3 regions of the Kitasatospora sp. NPDC089913 genome follow, and region 3 is predicted to be linked to each of the others. Evidence: riboswitches for the same ligand, from Rfam matches in the RefSeq annotation. Region 3 holds a riboswitch; each other region holds the start of a gene.
The links. A riboswitch is a leader RNA that binds a small molecule or an ion and turns the genes downstream of it on or off. The one in region 3 is predicted to bind cobalamin.
Positions count from the first base shown of each region.

Region 1: linked by a shared signal. The riboswitch ahead of metE (5-methyltetrahydropteroyltriglutamate--homocysteine S-methyltransferase) and the one ahead of ACIPYS_RS29460 (peptidase) in region 3 are both predicted to bind cobalamin.
Region 2: linked by a shared signal. The riboswitch ahead of ACIPYS_RS30430 (CoA-acylating methylmalonate-semialdehyde dehydrogenase) and the one ahead of ACIPYS_RS29460 (peptidase) in region 3 are both predicted to bind cobalamin.

Region 1 is NZ_JBIVGI010000014.1:201,242-206,072, reverse strand. It holds gene ACIPYS_RS22470 (hypothetical protein) at 41-1,468, shown strand; gene ACIPYS_RS22465 (hypothetical protein) at 1,627-1,968, shown strand; cobalamin riboswitch at 2,090-2,293, shown strand; gene metE (5-methyltetrahydropteroyltriglutamate--homocysteine S-methyltransferase) at 2,469-4,784, shown strand.
Region 2 is NZ_JBIVGI010000025.1:68,095-80,860, reverse strand. It holds gene ACIPYS_RS30455 (histidine phosphatase family protein) at 1-5, shown strand, start outside; gene ACIPYS_RS30450 (GNAT family N-acetyltransferase) at 13-531, opposite strand; gene ACIPYS_RS30445 (cytochrome P450) at 738-1,976, opposite strand; gene ACIPYS_RS30440 (APC family permease) at 2,302-3,720, shown strand; gene ACIPYS_RS30435 (amidohydrolase) at 3,782-5,419, shown strand; cobalamin riboswitch at 5,528-5,719, shown strand; gene ACIPYS_RS30430 (CoA-acylating methylmalonate-semialdehyde dehydrogenase) at 5,923-7,437, shown strand; gene ACIPYS_RS30425 (acyl-CoA dehydrogenase family protein) at 7,434-8,582, shown strand; gene ACIPYS_RS30420 (enoyl-CoA hydratase/isomerase family protein) at 8,582-9,655, shown strand; gene mmsB (3-hydroxyisobutyrate dehydrogenase) at 9,652-10,536, shown strand; gene ACIPYS_RS30410 (enoyl-CoA hydratase) at 10,533-11,306, shown strand; gene ACIPYS_RS30405 (TetR/AcrR family transcriptional regulator) at 11,438-12,118, opposite strand; gene ACIPYS_RS30400 (FAD-dependent oxidoreductase) at 12,212-12,766, shown strand, end outside.
Region 3 is NZ_JBIVGI010000023.1:143,282-156,047, reverse strand. It holds gene ACIPYS_RS29465 (M4 family metallopeptidase) at 1-1,701, shown strand, start outside; cobalamin riboswitch at 2,004-2,143, shown strand; gene ACIPYS_RS29460 (peptidase) at 2,248-3,381, shown strand; gene ACIPYS_RS29455 (hypothetical protein) at 3,440-3,910, shown strand; gene ACIPYS_RS29450 (hypothetical protein) at 3,957-4,679, opposite strand; gene ACIPYS_RS29445 (NAD(P)-dependent oxidoreductase) at 4,862-5,920, opposite strand; gene ACIPYS_RS29440 (glycosyltransferase) at 6,182-7,399, shown strand; gene ACIPYS_RS29435 (RNA polymerase sigma factor SigF) at 7,993-9,021, shown strand; gene ACIPYS_RS29430 (STAS domain-containing protein) at 9,564-9,947, shown strand; gene ACIPYS_RS29425 (hypothetical protein) at 10,299-10,574, shown strand; gene ACIPYS_RS29420 (hypothetical protein) at 10,571-11,014, shown strand; gene ACIPYS_RS29415 (hypothetical protein) at 11,269-11,493, opposite strand; gene ACIPYS_RS29410 (SRPBCC family protein) at 11,748-12,128, shown strand; gene ACIPYS_RS29405 (hypothetical protein) at 12,291-12,752, shown strand.

The sequences.
Region 1 (4,831 bases), on a different contig from region 3:
GCCGGGGCCGGATCGGCGCCCGCCACTCCGAGGAGTCCCCGTGCCCGTTCCCGCCCTCCCGCGCTCCGTCCCGTCCCGTGCCGCCTCCGCGGTGACCGTCGCGGTGGCGGCCGGTGCCCTGGTCCTGTCGGCCGTTCCGGCCCACGCGACCGCGACCCCGGCCCAGATAGCCACCTCCAAGAGCACCGGTGTGACCTACCTGAAGTCCCTCCAGGCCGCCGACGGCAGCTACGTGACCGGCGGCGGGCTCTCCAACGAGTGGGCCTTCAGCGCCCTCGCCGCCGCGGGCACGGCCGCCGCCGACGTGACCCCCGGCGGCGACCCCACCAAGAACGCCCGCCTCGTCTACCGCAACCAGCTCGCCGCCGCCGGCTGGCCCGGGGCCTCCCCCGTCGCGACCGACTACCAGCGCGGCACCCTCAACGCCTACGCCGCCGGCATCGACCCCGCCCGCGTCGGCCCCGGCCGCAACCTGATCGCCGACCTGGTCGCGTACTGGCAGACCGCCGAACCCGGCTACTACGGCCCGTCCGCCAACTTCAACGGCACGGTCTTCGGGCTGCTCGCCCTCGGCGGCGCCAAGACCCAGAGCGGGACGAAGCGCGTGCCGCAGGCCCTGCTGGACGCCTCCGTCACGGCCGTGCGCGCCAACCAGCACACCGACGGCGGCTGGAACTACAGCAAGGCCGCGGGCGACCCCACCGAACTCGGCAAGGGCAGCGACATCGACATGACCGGCGCGGCCATGGCCTCCCTGTGCGTCGGCGGCGTCCCCAACACCGACGCCGCGGTGGTGGCCGCCAAGAACTTCCTCAAGGGCAAGCTGCTGTCCTCCGGCGCGTTCAACGCCATGTGGGGCGCCAACACCGACTCCAACGGCTGGGCCGTCTCCGGCCTCAACGCCTGCGGCATCAACCCCCAGGGCACCGACTTCACCAGCGGCACCGGCAAGACCCCGGTCGACTTCCTGATCGCCCAGCAGTTCAAGCCCGGCGGCGGCTTCAAGTACCTGTCCACCGACACCGTCCCCTCCGCCTACGCCTCCGTCGACGGGCTTCGCGCCGTCGCCGGCGCCGGCTTCACCGCCACCCCGCCCGCACCGGTCGCGGCCGGGGAACCGGCGTGGGCGGCCACCTCCGCCTTCACCGCCGGCACCGCCGCCCGCCTCGCCCTCGTCGTCGACAACGGCACCGCCACGCCGAAGGTCTGCGCCGTCACCCTCACCCCGACCGGCGGCACCGTCACCCTCGGCGACGTCCTCGACGCCGCCGCCACCGCCACGCCGAGCGGCTGCGTCACCTCCGTCACGCCGTCCACCGGCGCGGGCACCATCACCGCGATCAACGGCACCGCCAACAGCGGTCCGTCCACCTGGAAGGTCGTCCTGGACGGCGGCACGGCCGCCGCCGCCACCCGCGCCACGACCGTCCACGTCGGCGACACCGTCTCGCTGCGGTACGGCAGCTGATCCAGGACACGCCGCGGGTCGCGGGTCCCCGGGCGCGGTAGCAGGGGCCTGCGGCCCACCGCTCGTTCCGCCGGGGTGGCGGGAACGCGCGGCAGCGAGGAGCATCACCGTGCGGCGCCACCGCACCGCCGGACATTCGAGCAGGGGGACGGTTCCACATGAGGACTTCCAGGTGGGCGGCGGCGTGCTACGTCGCCCTGGTCGCGGTGTCGGCCGCGTTGGGCGGGGCGACCGGGAACGGACGGTTCTACCTCGCGGCCGTCGTCCTGACGCTGCCCGTCGGGCTCGTCGCCCTGGTGGCGGTCTACGTCGTCCGGGGCCTGCTGACCGGTGTGGGCGGCCTGTTCACCGGAACGAGACTGCCCGACGGTTCCGACCCCGCCTGGCTGACGGACGCGGGCGTCGTGGCCAACACGCTGCTCTTCACGGCCGCGGCGGTCGCCACCGTGTTCGTGGCCCGCCGGTTCTCGGCCCGCCGCCGCACGCACCGGGCGGCCTGACCGCCCGTCACCGCGGCCTCCGACAGTCCGTCCGTGTGACGGTGCCGGTCTCAACCAGTGGGCAGAATGGTGGAACGGGCTGCACCGCCGGGTGATCTGCGTCTACGCTGGCCCGTGCAGCTGGTTCGTCCTGCCCGCCAGGCAGGACGTCGTAAGAGGGAACCCGGTGAAGCCATTCGACTGGCCAGTCCGGGACTGCCCCGCAGCGGTGAGTGGGAACGACCGCCGTCATACGCACTGGGCCCGGGAGGGCCTGGGAAGCGACGGCCAGTAGGAATCCGCCCTCGAGGAGGGCGGACGTGCCCGCGAGTCCGAAGACCTGCCACTGCCCGCGCGCGACCGATCGCGCACGGCTATCCGGTGACCTCGTGGGCGGGTCGGCGACCATACCCGGCAGATCGGGCCCGTTCGTCGACGGCGCCGGCTGCCCGGTTCGTCATCCTTCGCGCCCTCGTTCCGTCATCGGGACCAGAGGAATCAGACTCGCGAAGGAGAGTCCCTTGACCACGAAGTCCGCAGCCGCGGCGACCCTCGCCACCGCGTACGGCTACCCCCGCCAGGGCCGGGGCCGGGAGCTCAAGAAGGCGATCGAGGGCTACTGGAAGGGCACGGTCACCGCCCAGGCGCTGCTGGCCACGGCCGCCGACCTGCGCCGCGGGAACTGGCAGCAGCTCGCCGACTCCGGCGTCGAAGAGGTCCCCACCGGTGACTTCTCGCTGTACGACCACGTGCTCGACACCACGGTCGCCGTCGGTGCGATCCCGGCCCGCCACCGGGCCGCCGTCGACGCCGACCCGCTGGACGGCTACTTCGCCATGGCGCGCGGCACCCAGGACGTCGCGCCGCTGGAGATGACCAAGTGGTTCGACACCAACTACCACTACCTGGTGCCCGAGCTGGGCCCCGACACGGTCTTCACCGCCGACCCCGCCAAGGCCGTCGGCGAACTCACCGAAGCCCTCGCGCTCGGCCACGACGCCCGCCCGGTCCTGGTCGGCCCGGTCACCTACCTGCTGCTGGCCAAGCCCGCCCCGGGCGTGGCGGCCGACTTCCAGCCGATCACCCTGCTCGACCGACTGCTGCCGGTCTACGCGGAACTCCTCGCCGCGCTGAAGGCCGCCGGCGCCCAGTGGGTGCAGCTGGACGAGCCCGCTCTCGTCCAGGACCGCACCCCGGCCGAACTGAACACCGCCGCCCGCGCCTACCGCGAGCTCGGCGCCCTCACCGACCGGCCCAAGCTGCTGGTCGCGAGCTACTTCGACCGCCTCGGCGACGCCCTGCCGGTGCTCGCCAAGGCACCCGTCGAGGGCCTGGCGCTCGACTTCACCGGCCCCGCCGCCGCGAATCTGGACGACCTCGCCGCCGTCGGCGGTCTGCCGGGCAAGCGGCTGGTCGCGGGCGTCGTCGACGGGCGCAACATCTGGATCAACGACCTGGAGAAGTCGCTCGCCACCCTGGCGACCCTGCTCGGCCTCGCCGACCGCGTCGACGTCGCACCGTCCTGCTCCCTGCTGCACGTGCCGATCGACGCCGCCCTGGAACGCGACGTCGACCCGCAGATCGCCCGCTGGCTCGCCTTCGCCAAGCAGAAGGCCGCCGAGTCCGCCCTGCTCGCCCGAGGACTGCGCGAGGGCACCGGTGCGATCACCGCCGACCTCGCCGCCAACCGCGCCGACCTCGCCTCCCGGGCCGGCTCGCCGATCACCCGTGACCCGGCCGTGCGCGCCCGCACCGCCGCCGTCACCGCCGACGACGCCCGCCGCACCCAGCCCTACCCGCAGCGTGCCGTGGCCCAGCGCGCCCGCCTCGGCCTGCCCCTGCTGCCCACCACCACCATCGGCTCCTTCCCGCAGACCACCGAACTGCGCGTCGCCCGTGCCGACCTGACCGCCGGACGGATCGACACCGCCGCCTACCGGGAGCGGATGGAGGCCGAGGTCCGCGAGGTGATCGCCTACCAGGAGAAGGCCGGCCTCGACGTCCTGGTGCACGGCGAGCCCGAGCGCAACGACATGGTCCAGTACTTCGCCGAACAGCTCACCGGCTACCTCGCCACCCGGCACGGCTGGGTGCAGTCCTACGGCACCCGCTACGTGCGCCCGCCGGTCCTCGCCGGCGACATCTCCCGCCCGCACCCGATGACCGTCGACTGGTTCCGTTTCGCCCAGGACCTCACCGACCGCCCCGTCAAGGGCATGCTCACCGGCCCCGTCACCATGCTCGCCTGGTCCTTCGTCCGCGACGACCAGCCGCTCGCCGACACCGCCCGCCAGGTCGCCCTGGCCCTGCGCGACGAGGTCACCGACCTCGAGGCCGCCGGCGCCGCCGTCGTCCAGGTCGACGAACCCGCCCTGCGGGAGACCCTGCCGCTGCGCGCCGCCGACCGCCCCGCCTACCTCGACTGGGCCACCGAGTCCTTCCGGCTCGCGACCTCGGGCGTGCGCGCGGACACCCAGATCCACACCCACATGTGCTACGCCGAATTCGGCGCGATCATGACCGCGATCGACGAACTCGACGCCGACGTCATCTCCCTGGAGGCCACCCGCTCCCACATGCAGGTCGCCGGCGAACTCGCCGCCGCAGGCTACCCGCGCGAGGTCGGACCGGGTGTCTGGGACATCCACTCCCCGCGCGTCCCCAGCACCGAGGAAGCCACCGAACTGCTCCGGGCGGGCCTGGCCGCGATCCCGGCCGAGCGGCTCTGGGTCAACCCCGACTGCGGCCTGAAGACCCGCGGCTGGACCGAGACCCGGGCCTCCCTCGACAGCCTCGTCGGCGCCGCCCGCCGCCTGCGCGAGGAACTCGCCGGCTGACCGTCGCGGTGAACTCAAGGGGCGGGGGGGCCCCCCGGGTGGGGGCC
Region 2 (12,766 bases), on a different contig from region 3:
GCTGAGCGCCCGCTACAGCTCGAGGCGCCAGTCGTTGCAGCGGATCGGGTGGCCCGGCGGGTACTCGAAGTCCCGCGGCCCGAGGAGTTCGAAGCCGGCCCCCCGGCAGACCGCGTTCGACGCCGGATGGTCCACCGAGGGGAAGGCGTGCAGGTGGCGGCGCAGGCCCGCGGCCCGGGCCCGCTCCGCCACCGCGCGGGCCGCGGCGGTGGCCACGCCCCGGCCCTGGAAGGCCGGCAGGACGGCCCAGCCCGTCTCGTACACCCGCTCGCCGGCCCACTCGCGGTCCCAGAAGCCGATGCTCCCGGCCGTCTCCCCGGTCGGGGGCAGCACGATCCGGAACATCCGCCCCGCGCCGGTGCGGTCGGCGCTCAGCGCGACGTACCGGCGGTGGCGGCGGGCGAGCGCCTCCTCGGACTCGGGGCCGCCGAGGTGGGTCGTCAGCTCCGGCGCGTTGAGGGCGCGCAGCAGCCCGGCGTCGCCCTCGGACCAGGGCTCCAGGCGTACGGCGGGGGCGCGGTCGTCGTCCATGGCCGTACCGTAGCGGCCGCCTCCGACAGTCGGCGGCGGCCGGCGTCCGTGGCGGGGGGCCCCGCGGGGGCCCCCCCCCCGGGGGGGGGGGGGGGGGGGGTGGGGCGCCCGGCCCGCCCCGGGCCCCCCCCCCCCCGCGGGGGGGGGGGGGCGGGGGGGGGGGGGGGGCCCCGGGCGGGCCCCCCCCCCCGCACGCCGGTGCTCGGTCAGGCGGCGGGGGAGAGGCGGACCGGGAGGCTCTGCAGGGCGTTCACGACGAAGGACTCCTGGTGCCGCAGTTCCGCCGCCGGCACCGCGAGCCCGACCTCGGGGAACGTGCCGAACAGCGCGGTCAGCGCCTCCTCGGCCTCCAGCACCGCGAGCGCGGCGCCCAGGCAGTAGTGGCGTCCGAAGCCGAACGCCAGGTGCGTCCGGTCGGGCCGGGTGAGGTCGAAGACGTCGGGCCGGTCGGGGTGCAGTTCCGGGTCGCGCCCGCCCGCCCCGTAGGCGATCAGGACCGGTTCGCCGGTGCGGATCAGCACGCCCTCGCCGAGATCGATGTCCTCGGCGGCGAAGTGCAGCGGCAGGTGCATCACCGGCGCTTCGAGGCGCAGCGCCTCCTCGATGGCGTCCCGCCAGGTCGCCGAGCCGTCCCGGACCAGCGCCAGCTGCTCGGGGTGGGTGAGCAGCAGGGCCGCGGTGTGGTCGATCAGGTTGACGGTGGTCTCGGAGCCGGCGCCGATCATCAGGATCAGGGTGGACACCAGCTCCTGCTCGCTCAGCCGGGTGCCGGCGGCGTCCCGGGTCGCGATCAGCTCGCTGGTCATGTCGTCGCCGGGTGTCTCCCGTTTGGTGGCCACCAGGTGCGCCATCGCCGCGAACAGGTCGTCGAGCACGGCCTTGGCCCGTTCGGGGGCGGCCCCGGTCTCCAGGACGCCGTCGACCACCCGCCGCACCTCGGGGCGCTGCTCCTCGGGGACACCGAAGAGGTCGCAGATCAGGGTGGTCGGCAGCGGGTAGGAGAGCCGGGCGTGCAGGTCGACCGCCTCGCCGGGCGCGGTGGCGCGCAGTCCGTCCAGCAGCGCGGCGACGATCGCGCGCACCCGGGGCCGCAGGGCCTCCACCCGGCGGGGGCCGAAGGCGGGCGCGGTCAGGGTGCGCAGTCGGTGGTGGTCCTCGCCGTCGCTGGTGAACATGCTCTCCACCGCGACCCAGCTGGCCAGCGGCCAGTCCGGGCCGACCCGGCCGTCGATCCACTCGGGCCAGTGCCGGCGGGCGTTCTTGGCGAGCCGGTTCCCGGCGAGGAGCCGGCGGGCGACCTCGGCGCGGGTCACCGACCAGGCGAGGACCTTGCCGGGGAGTTCGACCCGGACCGCCGGGCCGTGGGTGCGCAGGTGTGCGGCTTCGGCGTGCAGGTCGGCGGCGTGGGGGTCGAGGACGTGGGTGAACGGGCTACGGGGTTCCACGGGCCCTCCTCGGTCGGGGAGCGGCGGGCCGGTCGACCGGCCGGTTGTGACCGTACGGCGGGGGCGGCGACCGGGGGAAGGGCGCCCGTCGGTGTTCCGGATGCCCCGGCGGCGCGCCCGCGCACGGTGCGGAGCGTCCGGTGGACCCGGTCCCGCACGCCGTCCTTATGACAACAGCATTGACGTGTCGCGGGGCCGCCGGTTTCATGGCTCGCACTTCACCCCCACCCCACCCCCCCACCAGCAAGGCGGTGATCCCTTGGCATCGACGGCGAAGGCCACGGGCAGCGGTCCGAGAACGGACCGCAACGCCCCCCAGGACTCCATGCCCCGCTCCCTCGGCCTGATCGACGGGGCGGCGATCGCCGCCTCCAGTACCGCCGCGACCAGCAGCATCGGCATCGGCCTCGGCCTGATGGCCGGCGTCGTCGGCCTCCACCTGCCCGCCATCATGCTGCTCGCGTTCCTCCCCGTGCTGGCCATCGCCGGCGGCTACGGACGACTCAACCGCTCGGAGCCCGACGCCGGCAGCAGCTACCGCTGGGTCGGGCGCACCCTCAACCCCTGGCTCGGCTTCCTCACCGGCTGGGTCAACACCGTCGGCACCGTCGTCTTCATGGCCTACACCACCACCGTCACCGGCTCCTCCATCATCCAGCTGCTCGACGAGGCACACCTGCGCAGCGTCGCCGGACTGCGGCTGGACGCCGACTCCACCGTGCAGTGCACCCTGATCGGCCTTGCCGTCCTGGTCGCCGCCGCACTGGTCGCGGTGCGCGGTCTCGGCCTGGCCGCGCGGCTGCAGAAGGCGCTGCTGGTGTTCGAGTACGCCGTCCTGCTCGGCTTCTGCGGCTACGGGCTGTTCGCCGGCGACCAGCCGTTCTCCCTCGACTGGTTCAACCCGCTGACGATCCCCTCCTTCGACGCCCTCGCCCAGGGCATGGTCCTCGCCGTGTTCTGCTACTGGGGCTTCGAGTCGGTGTTCAGCGTCGGTGAGGAGGTCCACGACCCCCGTGACGCCTCCCGTGCCGGCACCCTCGCCCTGGTCGTCATGCTGCTGATGTTCCTGCTCGCCGGCACCGCCTTCCAGCGCGTCCTGCCACTGGACGAACTCGCGGACAACGGCGCCCACGGCCTCACCTACTTCGGCGCCCGCCTCGCCGACCAGCCGCTGGCGGCACTCCCGCTGATCGCCCTGATGTTCTCCGCCGTCGCCTCCCTGCAGTCCTCGGTGATCCCCACCGCCCGCGGGCTGTTCGCGATGGGCCGCGACGGCGTGCTCGGCCCCGTCTGGACCAGGCTGCACCCCAAGCACCGCACACCCGCCCTCGGCACCCTGCTGATCACCGGGGTCGCGGTCGCGCTCGCCCTGTGCTCGATCGTCATCCCGACCGTCAACGACCTGATCTCCGCCGCCGTCAACGCGATCGGCATCATCGTCGCCCTCTACTACGCCCTCACCGCCGTCGCCGCCGCCGTCCGCTTCCGCCACCTGCTGCGCACCGACCTGCCGGAAGGGCTGCGCGCGGTGGTCGGCCCGCTGCTCGGCGCAGCCGTCCTGCTGGTGGTCGGCGGCTACCTCACCTGGACCTTCTACGACTCCACCGACCACTTCGAACTCGCCGCCGACAACGGCTGGTTCGAACTCACCGTCGTGGTACTGATGATCGTCACCGGACTCCCCGCCGCCGCCTGGGCCCGCTGGCGCCGCCGCTCGCCCTACTTCCTCGGCGACACCCGCTGACCCGTACCGGCGGGCCACGCCACCCGGACCACCCGCACCACCCGAGAACGGAGCACCACCCATGACCAAGGCCGATCTGGTCTTCACCCGCGGCCCCGTGCACACCGGCGACGCCGCCCGTACCCGGGCGACCGGACTGGCCGTCACCGGCGACCGGATCACCGCCGTCGGCCACGACGAGGTCCGGGACCTGATCGGTCCGGACACCGAGGTGGTCGACCTCACCGGCAAGCTGCTGCTGCCGGGTTTCCAGGACGCGCACATCCACGCCGTCTTCGGCGGCACCGAGCTGGCCGTCTGCGACCTCACCGGCACCGTCGGCGTGGCCGACTACCTGGAGCGGATCCGCGCCTACGCAGACGCCCACCCCGACCAGGAGTGGATCACCGGCAGCGGCTGGTCGATGGAGAGCTTCGAGGGCGGCCTGCCGACCCGGCAGCTGCTCGACTCCGTCGTCCCGGACCGCCCGGTCTACCTCACCAACCGCGACCACCACGGCGCCTGGGCCAACACCCGGGCGCTGGAACTCGCCGGCGTCGACCGCGACACCCCCGACCCGGCGGACGGCCGGATCGAGCGCGAGGCCGACGGCACCCCGAGCGGAGTGCTCCAGGAGGGCGCCACCGGCCTGGTGGCCCGGCTGGTCCCGCCGATCACCGCCGCCGACCGGCTCGACGGACTGCTGCGGGCCCAGCGGCTGCTGCACTCGCTCGGCATCACCGGCTGGCAGGACGCGCTGCTCGGCGAGTTCAACGGCCAGCCGGACCCGTCCGACGCCTACCTGGCGGCCGCCCGCTCCGGCGCGCTGACCGCCCGGGTCAACGGCGCGCTCTGGTGGGAGCGCGAGCGGGGCGCCGAGCAGATCGCCGGGCTGGTCGAGCGCCGCGCCGCCGCCGCGCACGGCAGGTTCCGGGCCGGCTCGGTCAAGATCATGCAGGACGGCATCGCGGAGAACTTCACCGCCGCGATGACCAGCCCCTACCTGGACGGCTGCGGCTGCGCCACCGCCAACTCCGGCCTCAGCTTCGTCGACCCCACCGCCCTGCGCGAGTACGTCACCGCCCTCGACGCGCTGGACTTCCAGGTGCACTTCCACGCCCTCGGCGACCGGGCCGTGCGCGAGGCGCTGGACGCGGTCGAGGCGGCCCGCGCCGCCAACGGCCGGCGCGCCACCCGCCACCACCTCGCCCACCTCCAGGTGGTCCACCCGGACGACCTGCCCCGGTTCGCCCGGCTCGGGGCGGTCGCCAACATCCAGCCGCTGTGGGCGGCGCACGAGCCGCAGATGGACGAACTGACCATCCCCTTCCTCGGCCCGGAGCGCGCCTCCTGGCAGTACCCGTTCGGCTCGCTGCTCCGGGCCGGGGCGACCCTGGCGGCGGGCAGCGACTGGCCGGTGAGCAGCCCGGACCCGCTCGCCGGCCTGCACGTCGCGGTCAACCGGAGGGAGCCGGAGGCCGAGGACGACCGGGTGTTCCTGCCCGAGCAGCGGCTGGACCTGGCCTCCGCGATCGCCGCCTACACGGCCGGCACCGCCCATGTGAACGGGCACGACGACGCCGGGGTGCTCGCGCCCGGCATGCTGGCCGACCTGGTCGTCCTGGACCGCGACATCCTCACCGGTCCGCCCGAGGAGATCGCGTCGGCCCGGGTGCTGCGCACCTACGTCGGGGGCGAGCCGGTCCACGTCACCGACTGATCACGCGTCAACTGCCGTTCGGGCCCCGGGGGTGCTTCCCCCGGGGCCCGTCGCGTTCCGGCGGCGGGGGTTCCGACGCGCCCGGCCGGAAAGGGGCTCTGGACTTACTAGGACGTCCAACTATATGGTCGGAACAGGTCCGCGGTGTCAGGGAAGCCGGTGTGAGTCCGGCACGGTCCCGCCACTGTGACCGGGGAGTTCGTCCTCGCAGGAGTTCGGCCACTGGCAGCCAGCCGGGAAGGCCCGGGGGCGCGCGTCGATCCGGGAGTCAGGATACCGGCCGCGGATGGTCCGTGTTTTCCACGAGGATGGAGACGACACGCATGAATCCGGGCTGCTTCCGCTCCACCGCCCCCGGCTGTGCCGTGCCGACGAGCCCCGGGGCGCACCCGCGCTGACGGTTCGTCCGCCGACGCCGTCATGCGCCGAGCGCACCACCGTGCGCCCGCGCACCGGCGCGGCCTCCACTCCTCCTCTCCCCATCCTGTCGAGAGAAGGAACCGATGGTCCCTGACCTGATCGTCCCCGAACTGACCCATTTCGTCGGCGGAAAGCGCACCGCCGGGACGTCCGGCCGCTTCGGCGACGTCCACGACCCCAACACCGGGCGCGTCCAGGCCCGGGTGCCGCTGGCGAGCCGCGCCGAGGTCGAGGCCGTGATCGCCGACGCGGCGCAGGCCCAGCCCGCGTGGGCGGCCTGGAACCCGCAGCGCCGGGCCCGGGTGCTGCTGCGCTTCCTCCAACTCGTCGAGCAGGAGCGGGACGCGCTCGCCCGGCTGCTCTCCGCCGAGCACGGCAAGACCGTCGCCGACGCCCACGGCGACCTGCAGCGCGGCCTGGAGGTGGTCGAGTTCGCGGCCGGCATCCCGCACCTGCTCAAGGGCGAGTTCACCGACAACGCCGGCACCGGCATCGACGTCTACTCGATGCGCCAGCCGCTCGGCGTGGTCGCCGGCATCACCCCCTTCAACTTCCCGGCGATGATCCCGCTCTGGAAGGCCGCGCCCGCGCTGGCCTGCGGCAACGCCTTCGTGCTCAAGCCCTCCGAGCGCGACCCCTCGGTGCCGCTGCGGCTCGCCGAGCTGTTCCTCGAGGCCGGACTGCCGCCCGGCGTGCTGAACGTGGTGAACGGCGACAAGGAGGCCGTGGACACCCTGCTGGAGGACCCCCGGGTGCAGGCGGTCGGCTTCGTCGGCTCCACCCCGATCGCCCAGTACGTCTACGCCACCGCGGCCGCCCACGGAAAGCGCGCCCAGTGCTTCGGCGGCGCCAAGAACCACATGATCGTGATGCCCGACGCCGACCTCGACCAGGCGGCGGACGCGCTGGTCGGCGCCGGCTACGGCTCGGCGGGCGAGCGCTGCATGGCGATCTCGGTGGCCGTCCCGGTCGGCGAGGAGACCGCCGACGCGCTGGTGGCCAAACTGGTCGAGCGGATCGCCGCGCTGAAGGTCGGCCGCTCGGACGACCCGGCGGCGGACTTCGGCCCGCTGGTCGGCCGGGACGCGCTGGAGCGGGTCCGCGGCTACCTGGACCTCGGGGTCGAGGAGGGCGCCGAACTCGTCGTCGACGGGCGCGACTTCCGGCTGGAGGGCCACGAGGAGGGCTTCTTCCTCGGCCCCTCGCTGTTCGACCGGGTGACGCCGGAGATGCGGATCCACCGGGAGGAGATCTTCGGGCCGGTGCTCAGCGTGGTCCGCGCCGCCGACTACGAGGAGGCCCTGCGGCTGCCCAGCGAGCACGAGTTCGGCAACGGCGTGGCCATCTTCACCCGTGACGGGGACACCGCCCGGGACTTCACCCGCCGGGTGAACACCGGCATGGTCGGCGTCAACGTGCCGATCCCGGTGCCGATCGCCTACCACACCTTCGGCGGCTGGAAGCGCTCCGGCTTCGGCGACCTCAACCAGCACGGGCCGGACTCGATTCGCTTCTACACCCGCACCCGCACGGTGACCTCGCGCTGGCCCTCCGGGGTCAAGGAGGGCGCCAGCTTCACCATGCCGACGATGGGATGAGCGCCGTGCACGATCTCACCGACGACCAGCGTGCGATCGCGGAGACCACCAGGGCCTTCGCCGACGAGCACCTCGCCCCGAACGCGGTGGAGTGGGACCTCGCCAAGCACTTCCCGGTCGACGTGCTGCGCAAGGCCGGCGAGCTCGGCCTGGCCGGCGTCTACGTCCGGGAGGAGTCCGGCGGTTCCGGCCTCACCCGCCGGGACGGCGCGGTGGCCTTCGAGGCCCTCGCCACCGGCTGCCCGTCCATCGCGGCCTACCTCTCCATCCACAACATGGTCGCCTGGATGGTCGACCGCCACGGCGACGACGCCCAGCGCGCCCGCTGGCTGCCCCGGCTCTGCACCGCCGAACACCTGGGCGGCTACTGCCTGACCGAACCCGGCGCCGGATCCGACGCCGCCGCCCTCGCCACCCGGGCCGTCCGCGACGGCGACCACTGGGTGCTCGACGGCGTCAAGCAGTTCATCTCCGGCGCCGGCAGTGCCCAGGTCTACCTGGTCATGGCGCGCACCGGCGGCCCCGGGGCGAAGGGCGTCTCGGCCTTCCTGGTCGACCGGGACGACCCGGGCGTGTCCTTCGGCGCCAACGAGCGCAAGATGGGCTGGAACGCCCAGCCGACCCGGCAGGTGCTCCTGGACGGCGTGCGGCTGCCCGCCGACCGGCTGCTCGGCGGCGAGGGCGAGGGCTTCCGGATCGCCATGCGCGGTCTGGACGGCGGCCGCCTCGGCATCGCCGCCTGCTCGCTCGGCGGCGCCCAGAGCGCGCTCGAGCGCACCGTCTCCTACCTCGCCGAACGCGAGGCCTTCGGCGCCCGGCTGCTGCACGCCCAGGCACTGCAGTTCCGGCTCGCCGACATGGCCACCGAACTGGAGGCCGCCCGGGCCCTGTTGTGGCGGGCCGCCGACGCCCTGGACCGGGGCGACGCCCGGGCCCCGCAGCTGTGCGCGATGGCCAAGCGGCACGCCACCGACACCGGCTTCGAGGTGGCCAACCAGGCGCTCCAACTGCACGGCGGCTACGGCTACCTGGCCGAGTACGGCATCGAGAAGATCGTCCGCGACCTGCGGGTGCACCAGATCCTGGAAGGGACCAACGAGATCATGCGCGTCATCGTGGCCCGCGGCCTGACCGGGGCCGCGTGATGGGCGACGGCACCACCGATGAGGTCCTGGTCCAGCGCGAGGGCCGCACCGGCCTGATCGTCCTCAACCGCCCGAAGGCCCTCAACGCCCTCACCCACACCATGGTGCGCCGGATCACCGAGGTCCTCGACGACTGGGAGCGGGACCCGCGGGTCGCGACCGTCGTCGTCACCGGGGCCGGCGACCGGGCCTTCTGCGCGGGCGGCGACATCGTCGCCATCCACCGCGCCGCGACCGGCGGCGATCCGCGCGAGGTCGAGGAGTTCTGGCGCGACGAGTACCGCCTCAACGCCAGGATCGCCCGCTACCCCAAGCCCTACGTCGCGGTGATGGACGGCATCGTGATGGGCGGCGGGGTCGGGGTCTCCGCCCACGGCAGCGTCCGGATCGTGACCGAGCGCACCAGGATCGCCATGCCCGAGGCGGGCATCGGTTTCGTGCCCGACGTCGGCGGCACCTATCTGCTCGCCCTGGCGCCCGGCGAGCTGGGCACCCACCTCGCCCTCACCGCCGGCTCGGCCGGCGCGGCGGACGCGCTGCTCTGCGGCCTCGCCGACCACTTCGTGCCGGCCGGGCGGCTGCCCGCCCTGCTCGACGACCTGGCCGAGTCGACCGTGCACGACGCCCTCGCCCGGCACGTCGGGCAACCGCCGGCCGGCCGGCTGGAGCGGCAGCGGGAGTGGATCGACACCTGCTACGCGGCCGACAGCGTCGAGGAGATCCTCGAACGGCTCGCCGCGAGCGGCGAACCGGAGGCGAAGGAGGCGGCCGACCGGATCACCGCCAACGCGCCGACGGCCGTCAAGGCGACGCTGGCCGCGCTCCGCCGGGCCCGGGAGCTGGGCCCCCTGGAGGCGGTGCTCGACCAGGAGTACCGGAGCTCCTGCGCGGCCCTGGCCACCCCGGACCTCGCCGAGGGCATCCGGGCCCAGGTGATCGACAAGGACCGCGCACCGCACTGGAGTCCGGCCACGCTGGACGCCGTCGACCCCGCCGCCGTGGCCCGCTGGTTCGCCCCGCTGGGCGAGCGGGAACTCGGCCTCGCCGACCTCACCCCCCTGGAGCGCTGGTGACCCACCGGATCGGATTCGTCGGACTCGGAAACATGGGCGGCCCGATGGCCGCGAACCTGGTCAGGGCCGGTCACACCGTCACCGGCCACGACCTGGTGCCGGAGGCCCGGGAGCGGGCGGCCGGCCAGGGCGTACGGATCGCCGCCTCGGCCGCCGACGCGGTCGCGGACGCCGAGCTGGTGCTCACCATGCTGCCGACCGGACGCCATGTGCTGGAGGTCTACCGGGAGTTGACCGCCGCGGCGACGGACGCGCTGTTCGTCGACTGCTCCACGATCGCGGTCGGGGACGCCCGGACCGCCCGGGACCTCGCCCGCTCGTCCGGCCACCGGGCCCTGGACGCCCCGGTCTCCGGCGGGGTCCCGGGCGCCGAGGCGGCGAGCCTGACCTTCATGGTCGGCGGCGCGGCGGAGGACTTCGCCGCCGCCGAACCGGTGCTGGCGGCGATGGGCCGCAAGGTGGTGCACTGCGGCGACTCCGGCACCGGGCAGGCCGCGAAGATCTGCAACAACATGATCCTCGGTGTGTCGATGATCGCGGTCGCCGAGGCCTTCGTCCTCGGCGAGAGCCTCGGTCTGAGCCACCAGGCCCTGTTCGACGTCGCCTCCACGGCCTCCGGCCAGTGCTGGGCGCTCACCAGCAACTGTCCCGTCCCCGGCCCCGTCCCGGCCAGCCCCGCCAACCGGGGCTACCCGGCGGGCTTCGCGGCCGCCCTGATGGCCAAGGACCTGGGCCTGGCCGCCGACGCCGCCGACGCCTCCGAGGTGCCCGCCGAACTCGGCCGTCGCGCAGCCGAGTTGTTCACCGCTTTCGCCCAGGGCGACGGCGCCGGGCGGGACTTCTCGGCCATCATCACCACCCTTCGGGAGGACGCCGTATGAGCTACGAGACGATCCGGGTCGAGCGCCACGACCGGGTGGGCCTGATCACCCTGGACCGGCCGAAGGCCCTGAACGCCCTCAACACCCGGCTGATGAACGAAGTCGTCGAGGCAGCACGGGAGTTCGACCGGGACCGGACGGTGGGCGCGGTGGTCGTCACCGGCTCCGACCGGGCCTTCGCCGCCGGGGCCGACATCAAGGAGATGCAGTCCCTGGAGTTCGTCGACGCCTACCTCGGCGACTGGTTCGCCGCCTGGGACGGTTTCGGCGCCCTGCGCAAGCCCGTCGTCGCCGCCGTGGCCGGCTACGCGCTCGGCGGGGGCTGCGAGCTGGCGATGCTGTGCGACGTGCTGATCGCCGCAGACACCGCGAAGTTCGGCCAGCCGGAGATCAAGCTCGGCGTGATCCCGGGCATCGGCGGCTCGCAGCGGCTGACCAGGGCGATCGGCAAGGCCAAGGCGATGGAACTGTGCCTGACCGGCCGCACGATGGACGCCGAGGAGGCCGAGCGGGCCGGTCTGGTCTCCCGGATCGTCCCCGCCGACCGGCTGCTCGACGAGGCCCTCGCCACCGCCGCGGCGATCGCCGCGATGTCCGCCCCGGCCGCGATCATGATGAAGGAGTCGGTCAACCGGGCCTTCGAGACCACCCTCGCCGAGGGTGTCCGCTTCGAACGCCGGCTCTTCCACGCCACCTTCGCCACCGCCGACCAGAAAGAGGGCATGACCGCCTTCGCCGAGAAGCGCCCCGCGGAGTTCGGGCACCGCTGACACGCTGACACCGCTGGCAGCACTGACACTGCCGACACTGCTGACACCGCGGCGCCGGTGCCCGGGGCCCTCTTCGCCGAAGGGGTCCGGGCACCGGCGCGCTCCGCCCCGCGCCCCCGCCGGGCGTCACGTCATCGGGAGATGTGCGCCTCGATGCCGTCGAGCACGAAGTCGAGGCCCGTCCGGAAGGTGCGGTCGGCGTCGAGGTGGGCGGCGTCGCGCACCACCGTGGCCAGGGCGGGGAACCGGCCGGTGGCGAACGCGCGTTCCAGGTACGGCCCGAGCGAGCGCTGCCACTGCTTCTCGTCCATTCCGGTGGCCCGCTCGGCCCGCCGCTCGGCGATCTCCCGGCGCACCGCGCCGATCACGTACGCCTTGACCGCGGCGACCACCGGCATGACGGCGTCCACGTGGATGTCACCCAGCGCGGCCACCAGGGTCTCCCCGCCGGCCAGCGCCTCCGGTCCGAGCTGGGGCCGGCCGCCCAGCAGATCGGCGAGCCATTCGTGCTCGTGGACGGCGCTCCGGGTGGCTTCGGCATGGGACCGGAGCACCTCCCGCCAGTGGTCGCCGACCGGCCGGATCCCGGCGTGCACGGCGTCCACCATCAGGTCGAGCAGCTCCTCCTTGCTCGCGATGTAGCCGTACAGCCGCATCGGACGGACGTCCAGCTCGGTCGCGACCTTGCGCAGCGACACCGCGTCCAGGCCGTCCGCGTCGGCGAGACGGATCGCCGTTCGCACGATCCGGTCCCGGCTCAGCGGGGCCGGAACGGGTCGATCCGGCGGCTCCGGCCTTTCCCACACCAACATGACGCTCACCATACAACGCATCGGGCGATACAGTGTATCGACCAGTACGGTGTATCGAGGTGCGCCGGGGGTGTACCGAAGGGGGAGGCACATATGACCATCGCCATCGTCGGAGCGGGTCTCGGCGGACTGACACTCGCCCGGGTGCTGCACATGAACGGCCTGGAGTGCGTCGTCCACGAACGCGAGTCCTCGCGCCACGCGCGCGGCCAGGGCGGCATGCTCGACATCCACTCAGGTCAGCGCGCCCTGCGCGAGGCGGGTCTGCTCGACCGGTTCTTCGCGATCGCCCGCGGCGAGGGCCAGGACATGCGGCTGCTCGAGCCGGACGGCACCTTGCTGCTCCAGGAGGACACGCCCGACGACGCCCCGCTCGCACGGCCCGAGGTCGACCGCGCCGACCTGCGCGACCTGCTGCTGGACTCCCTGCCCGAGGGCGTGGTGCGCTGGGGGCACGCGTACGAGTCCGCCGACGCCGGCCGGCTGCGCTTCGCCGACGGCAGCAGCGCGACGTACGAGCTGCTGGTCGGCGCGGACGGCGCGAACTCCCGGGTCCGCGCGCTGCTCACCGACGCCCGCCCGGAGCACACCGGCCACAACGTGGTCGAGGTCGGCATCCCCGACATCGACCGCACCCACCCCGGCCTC
Region 3 (12,766 bases):
GGCGGACCGATCACCTCCGTCGTCAACGTCACCAGCTTCGGCGAGCCCCTGGACAACGCCTACTGGGACGGCCGGAAGATGGTCTACGGAGGCGGCAGCGGCAAGTACCTCCCGTTCTCCGCCGCGCGCGACGTGGCCGGCCACGAGATGACGCACGGCGTCGTGAAGCACACCGCGGAGCTGGTCGGACTCGGCCAGTCCGGTGCCCTCGACGAGGCCGTCGCCGACTACTTCGGCAACGCCATCGAGGTGACCGGCCGAGGCATGCCGATGACCGACCCCAGGGCCGCGCTGCTCGGTGAGGACCTCTGCCGCACCGGCACCCCCGAGGCCTGCGCCGACCGCCGGCTGGACGACCGCCGCACCACCGTCGCCGACTACGTCGGAGCCCCCGCCGGGGTCGACAACGGCGGCGTGCACCTCAACTCCACCATCTTCTCCGGCGCGTTGTGGGACATCCGGCGCACCCTCGACCCGCTCCTCGCCGACCGTCTGGTCTACCGCGCGCTGGCCGAGTACCTCACCCCGCTGGACGACTTCGTCGACGCCCGCAACGCGGTGCTCGCCGCGGGCCGCGCGCTCGGCCTCGACCGTGCCCGGCTCCGCACCGTGGCCGCCGCCTTCGACGCCCACGGGATCAAGGCCGGCTGGCAGCGCCGGATCGGCGTGGACAGCCGGCCGCTGCTGCGCGAACTCTCCACCGAGAGCGTGGCGCCGGACGTCGCGGCCGGCCGCTGGGTGGCGGCCACCGCGGGCGAGGGCGCCAAGGGCAGCATGGCCGTGTACACGGGCGCCGTCGCCGGCTCCGCCGAGCCCGCCCGGCTCAGCGCGGAGGACGGCCGCTCGCACGGCTGGCCCGCGACCGACGGTACGACGGCCGCGTGGGTGGCGATGGGGCCGGGGGCCGACGGTGGTTGGGGCATGGAGGTGCTGGCCCGGCCGCTCGACGGTGGCCCGGCGCGCAGCGTCCAGCGCGGCGCGAACCAGTACTTCGGCGATGTCCGGGTCTCCGGTGGGGACGTCGCCTTCCTGATGACGGACTACGCCACCGGCCGCGGCGGGCCGGTGCTCTCCCGCGCCGGCGCCCCGGCGGTGCCGATCGCGCTGCCGGAGGGCCACCGGGCCTCCGCCCTCGCCTTCCGGGACGGCCTGCTCGCCTGGACCGAGAGCTGGCAGGTCGGTGAGCGGACGGTGAGCGCGCCGACGGTCTACTCGCTCGCCGCCGGCAAGGTCGTCGCCCAGTACGTGGTGGACGACGCGAACGCCGCCGCCGGGACCGAGGTCGGCAGCACCCGACTGGCCGGTGGCCGGCTGCTGTGGGTCGAGACCCCCTTCGACCGGACGAAGGGCAGCACGATCCGCTCCGGCGCGCTGGACGGCTCCGGGGTGAGCGACCTCCTGCCCGCGGGCCCGAGGCTCGGCACCGGCACCGAGCCGCGCCGGATCTCCGGCCTCACCGCCTCCGACCGGGCCGTCACCTTCGCCGAAGCCGCTCGCCCGGTGACGGGCGGCACCAGGAACACGGACCTGCCCAAGCTCTGGCAGCTCCCGCTCACCGGCGGCACCCCGGAGCGGATGTCCTGCAACCGGGGCGGCCAGTACTCCCCGGTGGCCGACCGGGGGACCCGGGTGGTCTGGCTGGACGCCACGGCGGGCCGTACCGACCTCGTCGTGCGCGAGCGCGCGGCCGGCACCTGCTGACCGAAGGCGGCTGCCCCGGGGACCCAAGGGCTCTCGACCCCGAAGCCCGGCCCCCGTCCGCCCCGGTCTCCCGCCCGGCCGCCGCATCCCTGCGGCAGCCGGGCGGGTCCTTGCCGTGACCGGACCGCCGCTCCCGCCGCAGCAGGCTCGTCGCCGAAGTGCTGGTACCGACGACCCGCCTGTGCGGTCCAGGTGACGGACCACCGCCCGCCGGTCCCGGCGGCCCGGGCCGCTGAGGTCCTGTCAGCCGAGACCCGGCGACGGCGATCCGACCTCGAACCGGCCTTGACCCTCTCTCGGCCGAGCCGACATCATGAGCCGTCATGTTCTGACTCCGCCGTCGGGGGAAGTCCGGTCGAATTCCGGCGCTGACCCGCAACGGTAGGCCGCCGACGGCAGTCGGTGGCGAGCCCGAGTACCCGTCGGCGGAGGCGTGTCCCCTCCTCCCGTCGTGGTCTGCGGCCAGGGGCTCCCGGAGCCGTCGGGCGGTCCGTCCCGCGCGGTCGCCGGCGGTCGCCCGTGCGCCCAGGCCCGGAAAGGCCTCGCATGTCCGACTCCGCGCTCCGCCGCCGCCCGCTCCGCCTGCTCGCGATATCCGCGCTGGCCCTGACCGCCACCCTCCCCGCCGCCACCGCCGCCCAGGCTGCCGCGCCCGTCCCGGCCGTCACCGCGCCGGCCGTCACCGCTGCGGCCCCGGCCTCCGGCGACAACGCCACCACCTACCGTCCTGACGCCGCCGCGGCCGGCTGGCTCGCGCGCCAGCTGGTCAACGGCGACCACTTCGAGTCGGTCTTCGACGGCACCGCCTACCCCGATCAGGGCCTCACCATCGACGCCGTGCTCGCCTTCGCCGCCGCGGGCAGCGCCGACCAGGCCGCCGCCCGCGCCACCGCCTGGCTCGCCCGCCCCGACATCCTGAGCGGCTACCTCGGCGACGGCACCACCGAGGCCTACGCCGGTGCCACCGCCAAGCTCCTGCTGGTCGTCGAGGTGCGCGGCGCCACCCCGTCGGCCTTCGGCGGCGTCGACCTGCCCGCCCGGCTGCGCTCCCTGCTGACGCCGAGCGGCCGCTTCTCCGACCGCTCCCAGTGGGGCGACTACAGCAACGCCTTCGGCCAGTCCCTCGCCCTGATCGCCCTCCAGCGCACCCCCGGTGGGGTACCGGCCCCGGCCGTCGACTTCCTGGCCGCCGCCCAGTGCGCCGACGGCGGCTTCCCGGTCTCCTTCGGGCAGGCCACCTGCACCGCCGACGCCGACGCCACCGCGCTCGCGGCCCAGGCGCTCGCCGCCACCGGCCGCAGCGCCAAGGCCAAGGCGGGCCTGGACTGGCTGACGGCCCACCAGAACACCGACGGCGGTTTCGCCGCGGCCGGTGCCACCACCTCCAACGCCAACAGCACCGGCCTGGCCACCTCCGCCCTGCTCCCCGGCGGACGGTTCATCAGCGGCCTCAAGGGCTGGAGCAGCCTGGTGAAGCTCCAGCAGGGCTGCTCGGCCGACCCCTCCGTGCGCGGCGCCGTCGCCTACGACGCCAGCGGCTTCAACCCCGCCAACGCCGCCCGGGCCACCGCTCAGGCCGTCCTCGGCCTCTCCGGCCAGGGCCTGGCCGGCCTCAGCGCCCACGGCGCCCGCCCGTCCGCCCCGACCCTGGCCTGCCCGGCCCCGGCCGTGCGCCCCTGACGGTCGCCCGCCCGCCCGTGACCCGCACTGCCGCCCGCCACACCCCAGGAGCACGCCCATGACCACCTCCGTCCACCCGGCCCGCCGTACCCTCGGCGCCTTCGCCACCGCTGCGGCCCTCACCGCCGGCCTGCTCGGCGTCTCCACCGCGACCGCCCCGCAGGCGCAGGCCGCAGCCTGTTCCGGCACCTCCGGCGTCACCGTCGTCGTCGACTTCACCGCCCTCGGTGGTGGCATCGAGACCGGCTGCGCCCCGGGCGACCCGGCGAGCGGCCTCGCCGCGATCACCGGCGCCGGCTTCTCCTACTCCTTCCACCCGCGCTTCCCGGGTTTCGTCTGCAAGATCAACGCCCTGCCGACGACCTGCACCAACCCCACCGGCACCGCCTACTGGTCGTACTGGCACGCCCCGCACGGCGGCCCGTGGTCCTACAGCAGCCTCGGCGCCGGCTCCTACAACCCGGCCCCGGGCGAGGTCGAGGGCTGGTCCTTCGGCGCCGGTGCCCAGCCGGGCATCACCGCGCCCTGACCCCGGCCCCGCTCTCCCCAGGGCGCGGTCCGGCCCGGACCGCGCCCTACCGGCCGGGCGTCCTCGGGGCCTCCAACTCCACGTGGTGGACGGTGAAACCGCCCTGCAGCACCGGGGCGAACGGCGCCGGAGCCATGCAGGTGCCGACCACCGGTTGGTAGGGCTTCTGGTCGGCGTCCAGGTCGAGATTGGCCACGCCCCAGGAGAATCCGAGGCGGGCGCCGTCGCGGCCGCTGCCCTGGTAGACGCTGAGACCGATCCGCTCCTTGCGGTTCTCGGTGTCCGAGCCGATGACGGCGGTCAGGGTGGCGACCGGGCCGCCGGTGCTCAGGCAGTCGACCTCGGCCTCGGCGCTGTGGACCTCGCCGGTGGCGGCCACGCGGTGGGAGTAGCGGACCGTGCCCACGGCATCGGTGGGCAGCCCGTTCGGCGAGTTCGTCCCCGGGAGGGGGCGGGAGTAGGGCTTCGCGCGGGCGTCGACGGTGAACCGGATCTCGTCGTCCGGGGAGAAGGCGTACGAGATCCGGGCGCTGCCGCTGACGCTCGCCGTCCGCTCGGGCCGGTCGCCCCGGCCGGCGGGCCCGGACTCGCCGGACAGGGAAACCGTGGACACGCCGTCCGTGGACAGGGTGTCGGCGGAGGCCGGCGCGACGCCCGAGAGGGCGGCGAGGGCCAGCCCGGCGGCAGCGGCAACCCGTGCGGTCCGAGCAGCCCGAGCGGCACGTGCGGTCCGGACGGCGGCACGGTTGTGGGTACGAATGCGGAACATGGTGGGTCTCCCTCCCCGGCGGCCCCGTCGGCCGCCCTCTCGATGCCCCCAATCCTGGTCGCGGCACCCCCACCCGCACATGTACCGATCGGCACATCTACCGAGCTCGCCCGGCGGCTCCACCCCTGCCGAACGGCAGGGTCGGAACCGACGACCCGTCAGCCGGTCAGCCGGTCAGCTCGTCAGCCCGTCGCCACCGGCACGCCCTCCGGCCGACCGGCCAGCAGCGCCGCCACGTGGTCGGCGCAGCGGACGGCGGCCTCGGCCATGGCACCGCGGGTCATCCCCGCGACGTGCGGCGTCAGCAGGGCGTTCGGGAGCCCGAAGAGCGGTGAGGCGAAAGCGGCGTGCTCGTGCTCGAAGGTGTCGACGGCCGCCGCCGCGAGCGGGTGCCCGGGATCGCGCAGGGCGTCGGCCAGGGCCGCTTCGTCGACGATCCCGCCCCGGGCGGTGTTCAGCAGGACCGCGCCCGGCCGCACCGACGCCAGTTCGCGGCGGCCGATCAGTCCCCGGGTGCGTGCCGTGAGCGGCAGGTGGACGGACAGCACGTCGCTGGTCGTCAGCAGTTCGGTGAGGGAGCCCGCCCGCCGGACGCCGTCCTCCTCGGCCGCCGGGCCGCGGCCGAGGCCGAGGACGGTCAGGCCCAGGGCGCGGGCCCGGCCGGCCAGTGCGCGGTCGGTCCGGCCGAGGCCGAGGATGCCGAGGGTCAGTTCGGACAGGGCCCGCGACGGTGACGCCGGAGTGCGCCAGTCGCCCCGGTGCGAAGCCGCGTTGTGCTGCACGAGGTCCCGGCTCAGGGCGAGCAGCTGGGCCAGGGCGAACTCGGCGACCGCGTCGGCGTTGGACCCGGGCGTGTGGGTCACGGCGACCCCGAGGCGGGCGGCCGCGCCGAGGTCGACGTGGTCGGTGCCCGCTCCGGCCCGGCCGATCACCCTCAGCGCCTCGGTCGTGCCGGCGGCCGTGGCGGCGAGGAACCCGGCGCGCATCGGCACCCCGGCCCGGGACTTGACGGCCCGGTGCCCGCCGTCGCGCAGGGTCGCGGCGATCAGGGCGGCCTCGTCGAAGGGGTCGAAGTCGGTGAAGGCCACCCGTCCGTCCCAGTCGTAGCGGGCGCGGGCCGGGTCCGCGACCCGCCGCAGGTTCAGGGTGACCTCCAGGCCGTGGCCGAGCAGCCGCTCCAGCTCCACGCGGAGCAGGTCCCCGGGCGCCGCGTCCAGCAACAGGATCCGGTTCCGTCCCACCGGGCCCCCGTTCCGCCCCACCGGGCCCCCGTTCTGCCCCGGCCGGATCCCCACGGACGCACGGCGACGCGGGGCGACGTGACGCGGTGCGGCACGGCGCGGCACGGTGCGGCGCGGTGCGGTTGCAACGAGGGGCGCGGGAGCTGATTGATGATCACTGCCGCTGCCAAGCTACCGCGCACCCGGGGGCTTGCCGCAAGGCCCCGGGGACGTCGGAGAATCACCGTCGAAACCGGAACAGGTGTGGCGGGAGGGGGCGGGATGCGTGTGGTGCTGTCGACGTACGGGTCGCGGGGGGACGTCGAGCCGATGCTGGGGCTCGCGGTGCGACTGCGCGAACTGGGCGCGGACGCAAGGCTCTGCGCGCCCTCGGACGAGGAGTTCGCGGCCCGGTCGGCCGCGCTCGGCGTCCCCGTGGTGCCGGTGGGCGACCCGGTGCGGGCGCTGGTGACCGGTGCGGCCCCGGCGGCGCCGGTGGACTTCCCCACCCGGGTGGCCCGGCTGACGGCGGCGTCCTACGAGGCGGTGCTCGGGCAGGCGGCGGCGGGCGGCGCGGTCGTCGCGACCGGGCTGTTCCCGAGCGCGGCCGGTGCCCGGGCGGCGGCGGAGACGGCGGGCGCCCGGTTCGTCTACGCGGGCCTGCAGCCCACCGTCCTGCCGTCGCCGCACCACCCGCCGTTCCAGTACCCGGGCCGGCCTGCGCCGCCCGCGGGGGCGGACAGCACGGAGCTGTGGGAGCTGGACGTCGAGAGCATGAACGCGCTGTTCGGCGGGGCGGTCAACGCGCACCGGACGGCGGTCGGCCTGCCGGTGGTGGAGAACGTCCGTGACCACGTCCTGACCGGGCGGCCCTGGCTGGCCACCGACCCGACCTTGGGCCCGTGGCTGCCGGCCGACCTCGACGTGGTGCAGACCGGCGCCTGGCTGCTGCCGGACCCGCGCCCGCTGCCCGCCGGTCTGACCGCCTTCCTGGACGCGGGCGAGCCGCCGGTGTACGTGGGCTTCGGCAGCATGCCGATGCGCGGGGCGGAGGACGTCGCCCGGCTGGCCGTCGAGCAGGCCGTCGCCGCCGGCCGCCGGGTGGTCGTCGGCCGGGGCTGGGCGGAACTGTCGGCGGGTGGGGACGGCGCTCCGGACGACCGTTTCGTGACCGGCGAGGTGAACCACCGGGCGCTGTTCGCCCGAGTCGCGGCCGTCGTGCACCACGGCGGCGCGGGCACCACCACGGCGGCCGCCCTGGCGGGTGCGCCGCAGCTGGTGGTGCCGCAGATCGTCGACCAGCCGTACTGGGCCGCCCGGGTCGCCGAACTGGGCATCGGGGCGGTGCACGACACGGCCGTTCCGACCGCGGAGTCGGTCGCCGCCGCGCTGCGGACCGTCCTGGCGCCGCGGACCCGGGGGCGGGCCGCCGCCGTGGCCGCCGCCGTCCGCACCGACGGCGCGGAGGTGGCCGCGCGCCTGCTGCTCGACGGGTGCTGACCCGCCCCCGGGCCGGTGCGGCGCGGGACCCGGGTACTCGGGGTCGCCGGCCGGATTGCCGTGCCGCGGCCCGGGCACCCGCCCGGTGTCCGGGGGGTGAGCACCGTGGTGCGGAGGTGGCCGTGATGGACGGACCGGGCCTGTCGAGCCGGGAACGCCGCATCCTGGCGGAGATCGAGGGCGACCTGCGGGCGGACCGCCGCCCGGCCGGGGCGGGACGAGCGGGTACGCCCGACGTCCGGTGACGCGTGGCGTGCCGTCCGGCCTACTGCCGGTGACGCCCGACGCCCGGTGACGCACGGTGTGCGGACCCGAGCCTGCAACAGACCCCGGTGGAACGGGGCCGGGAAACATCGAGGACCGGAGAACATTCAAGCCGACAAATCAGAATGAACCGCTCCATGTCGGGTACCAGAACCACCGGAGCGGTCGCACAGCACCGCACGCCGTTCCCGCGCCCGCACAGGGCGCCACCTGGACCGTCGCTTGAAGAAGCCGGGCAGAGGTCTTCGGGAAGAGGGGCCGCAGTGCGCGGGCGATCACGCCCTACCCTCTCGCGGTCCGAGGCGTTCCCGCTGCCCAGGAGAACCGCCGTGTCCACAACGATGTCGGACGTCGGCCGTCGGACCGACCCGCCGCCCGTTACCCCCGATGCCCTGCCCGCCGCCGCCGACGGCGTCCCCCAGGACGCCACCGCTGTCCCGCCGACCGACATCCCGTCGCCCTGGCACCCGGCCGACCCGCCGCCCGACCTGCCCCCGCGCCCGAGCGAGGCGCAGCTGCGGGCCATGGGCAAGACCGAGGCCCGCGAGCTGAGCGACGCGCTCTTCGACCGCCTCGCCGGCCTGGCCCGCGAGACCCACGCGTACAGCTACGTGCGCGGCACCATCATCGAGCTGAACATGCCGCTGGTGCGGTTCATCGCCGGCCGCTTCCGTCACCGCCCCGAGGACATGGACGACATCCTCCAGGTCGGCACCGTCGGCCTGATCAAGGCCGTCGACGGTTACGACCCGGGGCGCGGCGTCGAGTTCGTCACCTACGCCATCCCCACCATCGCCGGCGAGATCAAGCGCTTCTTCCGGGACACCTCCTGGCCGGTCCGGGTGCCGCGCCGGATGCAGGAGTGCTACCTCGCCGTGGCCCGTGGCTCGGACCGGCTGGAGCAGGAGCTCGGCCGGCTGCCGCACCCGGAGGAGATCGCGGAGGCGCTCGACCTCGACGTCGACGAGGTGGTCGAGGGTCTGATCGCGGGCCGGGTCTACCGGCCCAACTCCCTCGACGCCCCGCGTGAGCAGGACACCGACGAGTCGGGCAGCGCGCTGCTGGACCGGCTCGGCTCGTGCGATCCGGGGATCGAGCTCGCCGACTTCCGCACCGCCGTCCGGCCGCTCCTCCGGCAGCTGCCGCGGCGCGAGCAGACGGTGCTCGAAATGCGGTTCTGGGAGGACCGGACCCAGTCCGAGATCGCCGCGCGGATCGGGGTCTCCCAGATGCACGTGTCCAGGCTGCTCTCCGCCACCCTCGCCCACCTGCGCGAACAGCTGGACGACCGGGACGCGGCGGGTTGGAGCGACGACCCGGACGGTCCCGGGTCCTCTTCGGAGCAGGGTCGAGGCTGACTCCACGAGGCTGGTCCGGGCGGCCGACTCCGGGCGGCCGACTCCGGGCGGGGCGGCCGCACCCCGGGAGTCCGGAGGGCGCCGACCCGGTATCCGACGGACGGAACGGAGCAGACCCTCCGACCGGGAATTCCGGTGCTTCCTCGTGTTTCCGGCCCCCCGCAGCGGATACCCGCGCTGCGGGGGGCCGTCGGTACGAGAGAGGAGAGCGCGGTGGCAGCGGAGGTTCCCGACCGCGTTCCGGAGCGGCTCCGACCGTCTCCGCAGGCACCTGTCGGCAGCCTGACCTTCGGCGCCCGCCACGTGTGCCGTCGGCCGCGCCGTGCGCAGCGTCCGCAGCGTCCGCAGCGTCCGCAGCGTCCGCTCCGGCGTTCCCCGGCGCTCGCCGCGACCGGCGGTTCGATGACCACGGCCGCCGACGGTGCGCGCCGCCCGGTACCGAAGCGCCTGGACCCCGCACCGATCCACGGACCCGCCGCACGGGCCGGGCCCGGCTGCGAACGCGCCCGACCGGCCGCCGCGAACGAACAGGAGCATCCGTCATGACCCGCCGCCCGCCCCGCCCGCCCCCCGGGGCCGTCACGGCCGCCCCGGACCAGTCGGTCGGACTCACCGTCCGCACCCGGCCGTCGGCCCTCGGCACCGTGCTCTCGCTGCACGGAGAGCTCGACCTCGACACGGTGGCGGTGCTGCGCGAGGCACTCGACCGCGCTCCGGCCACCCCCGGCACCGTGCTCCTGGTCGACTGCGGCGACCTCGCGTTCTGCGACTCCACCGGCCTGTCCGCGCTCCTCGACGCCGCGGTCGGGGCACGGGAGCGGAAGACCCGGATCGAGCTGGCCCGGCTTCGGCCGATCGTCCGCCGCGTCCTCGAACTCACCGGCGCCATCGACGCGTTCACCCTCCGCGAGAGCCTGCCGCCGTGACCGCGCCCTGACCGCGCCGCGACGGTCGAACGTCCCGCTCGGGGGCACCGGTCGGACCTGCCCCGCCGGTGCCCGACCTGCACGTGTCGTGCCCGACCCGCCCGTGCCGTTCCTGGCCGCCTGCTCCCTACTGCTTGCCCGGCCCTCCGCCTGCCCGCTCGCCTAATCGCCTGCCGACGCCCCGCGTGGCGGCTGCCGTGCCGTGCGTGCTTGTGTGCAGGTCGTGGCGATGCCACGGCGAAACGGCGGTCCGACGTTCGCCGGGCGCCTTTCGGGGAAGCCGCAGGGCGGGGGACCGGACCGCGTAGGCGGAGAGGGAGGTCGGCGGGGATGAGGCGGCAAGGACGGATCGTGGCCGGGACGCGGTCCCGGGCGCTCGCGGTACGCGGGCGGGTGTGGGCGGCCACCAGCGGAGCGCGTCCACGGGCGCTGCCGACCCTGGGACTTCTGCCGCTGGTGCTGCTGGCCGCCGGCCTCGCCACCGACGCGGCGCCCGTACTGTGGGCCCTGATCGGCGGCTGGCTGCTGGCCCTCGGCGGCGCCGGGCTGCTGCTGCGGCGGTCGGCCGGGAGCGGTGACCGACCGGGAGCTCCCGGCTCCTCCGCCGCCGGGGCGGACCGGCGATGAGGACGGCGACGAGGCGACTGCCGCCGGCGGCCCGCGGACCGCTCTCCGTGGCGGTGCTGGAACTGGTCTCCGCCGGTCCGCCGGACGGGACCGCCCGGCCGGCACCGGCCGCCGGCGGCGACCCCTGGGGCCAGGACCACCAACTGGCCCTCCACCTCTGTTACGAACTGCACGACCGGCGCCTTCCCGGCGCGCATCCCGACTGGGAGTGGGACCCAGGACTGCTGGCCTTCCGGCAGTCCCCGGAACGCCCCTTCCTGGCCGCCCTCCGCGCCGAGGCCGGGCCGGTCCCGCCGCTCGCGGACCTGGTCGAGGACATGCTGAGCGCGACGGGCGGCGGCGGCCCGTCCGTCTACCTCCTCACGGAGGGCGAGCGCCGGCAGGCCAGGGAGTACCTGGTGCACCGCTCCCTCTACCACCTCGAGGAGGCGGACCCATAGGGGCCGAACGGCACGCCGTTCAGCGCGTCGGCCAGCGGCCGGGTGTCCATGCCGGGCGGCTGGCCGCCCGGCGCGCGGACAAACCCGTGACGGGAGGCGCGGGCGGGCCGGACCTGTCCGCACGGCCCCCCCGGCCGGGGCCGTCGCGCCCGATGTCGGGCGCACGAGGCCGAGCGGCCGACGGCGAGCGGTAGGTGTTCCGCCGTCGGTGCTCCGCCGTCGGTGTTCCGTGGCCGGCGCTCAGTGGCCGACGCTCAGTGGTCGGCGGCCGCCATGGTCTCGCGCACCGACACCAGGCACGGATCGCAGTAGCGGTCCGGCGCCCCTATCGGCGTCTCCACACCGTTCGGCACGACCCGGCGGGACAGCTCCAGCAACTGCCCGCAGAGCGCCGTCGACGCGTCGTCCTTCGACACCACGTGCCACATCAGACCGGACGGCTCCACCGCCGCATCGGTCTCGGCCCACATCTCGTACACGACTGCCTCCCTGAGCAGGGGTTGGGGCTCTCCCATGCAATCCCGGGCCGGGCCGGGCGGCCACCGGGTGTCACCCACTGGGGCGTTTCCCGACTGCGGAGGTTTGGCGTGCCCGTGGCCGGGGCAGACCGCTGGACCCGCCGGGGTCCCGAGGGTTACCGGCGGGACGTCGGGGCAGGCGCGCGGCCGGGGCCGGACGTGTCCGGCCCCGATCCGCAGCACCACCGGCACCACAACCAGCAGGGAGGCACCGGATGAGCACGGTGAAGGAATCGGTCGACGTCGACGTGCCGCTGCACGCCGCCTACAACCACTGGCGGACCAGCGTCGGGGGCGTCAGCCGCGAGTTCGACACCGAGATCGTCGACCAGCTCCCGGACGAGCGGATCGCCTGGCGGACCGTCGACGGCGACGTCGACCAGAAGGGCGTGGTCACCTTCAGGAGCATCGACGACGTGCACACCAGGGTCAGCCTGGCCATGGAGTTCCAGCCCGAGGGCCTGGCCGAGAAGGCCAATTCCGCCATGGGCAGGGTCGACCGGAGGGTCAAGGGCGACCTGCGGCGGTTCAAGGACTTCGTCGAGGAACGGGGACGGGCGGAAGGAGGCCGGCGCGGCCGCATCACCCCCGGCTGAGCCCCGGTACGGCCGCCGCGACACCGCCCCTGGTCCCGTACGGACTGGGGTGCCGTCGTGCCTCGCCCTGCCCGTGTCCGTGTTGCCGCTGCCTCCGGTGCCGCGCCGCTCCGCGCCCCGCGCCCGGTGGTTGTCCGCGGGCTCCCCGGGTAGGCGCCGGACGTGGAGCACAACGAACCCCCGGCGGACGTCGGCGCAGGCGCGGCCGACGCGTCCGCGTACGACATCTGCGACCACTGCGGCCTGGCGGTCCTCGCCGAGGACCTGCTCAGCGCGATCGTCCCCGACTCCTCGGCCGTCCACGTCTCCGATCCGGAGCTCGACGGCAGGCGGGTGGTGACGGCGTGCTCGGCCGGGCACCTGGCCGCGCTGGTCGAGGTCTACCGCAGCCGTCCGTTCGTCCCCGAGGAGCAGTACGCGGCCAAGGTCTGCCGCACGCTGGCCGACTACGACGAGCCGGTGCCGCTCGGCGTGGTCGCCGCCCTCAGCGGCCTGTCGGAGGACCAGGCCCAGCAGGGCGTCGACTGGCACAACGCCCGGGCCCAGGAGTGGCGCGCCCGCTACGGCGACCTGGACGGCGTGGGGGACGAACCGGACGGTCCTGCGGACCCGGGCGCCCCGTGAACCGGGCCGCCGTC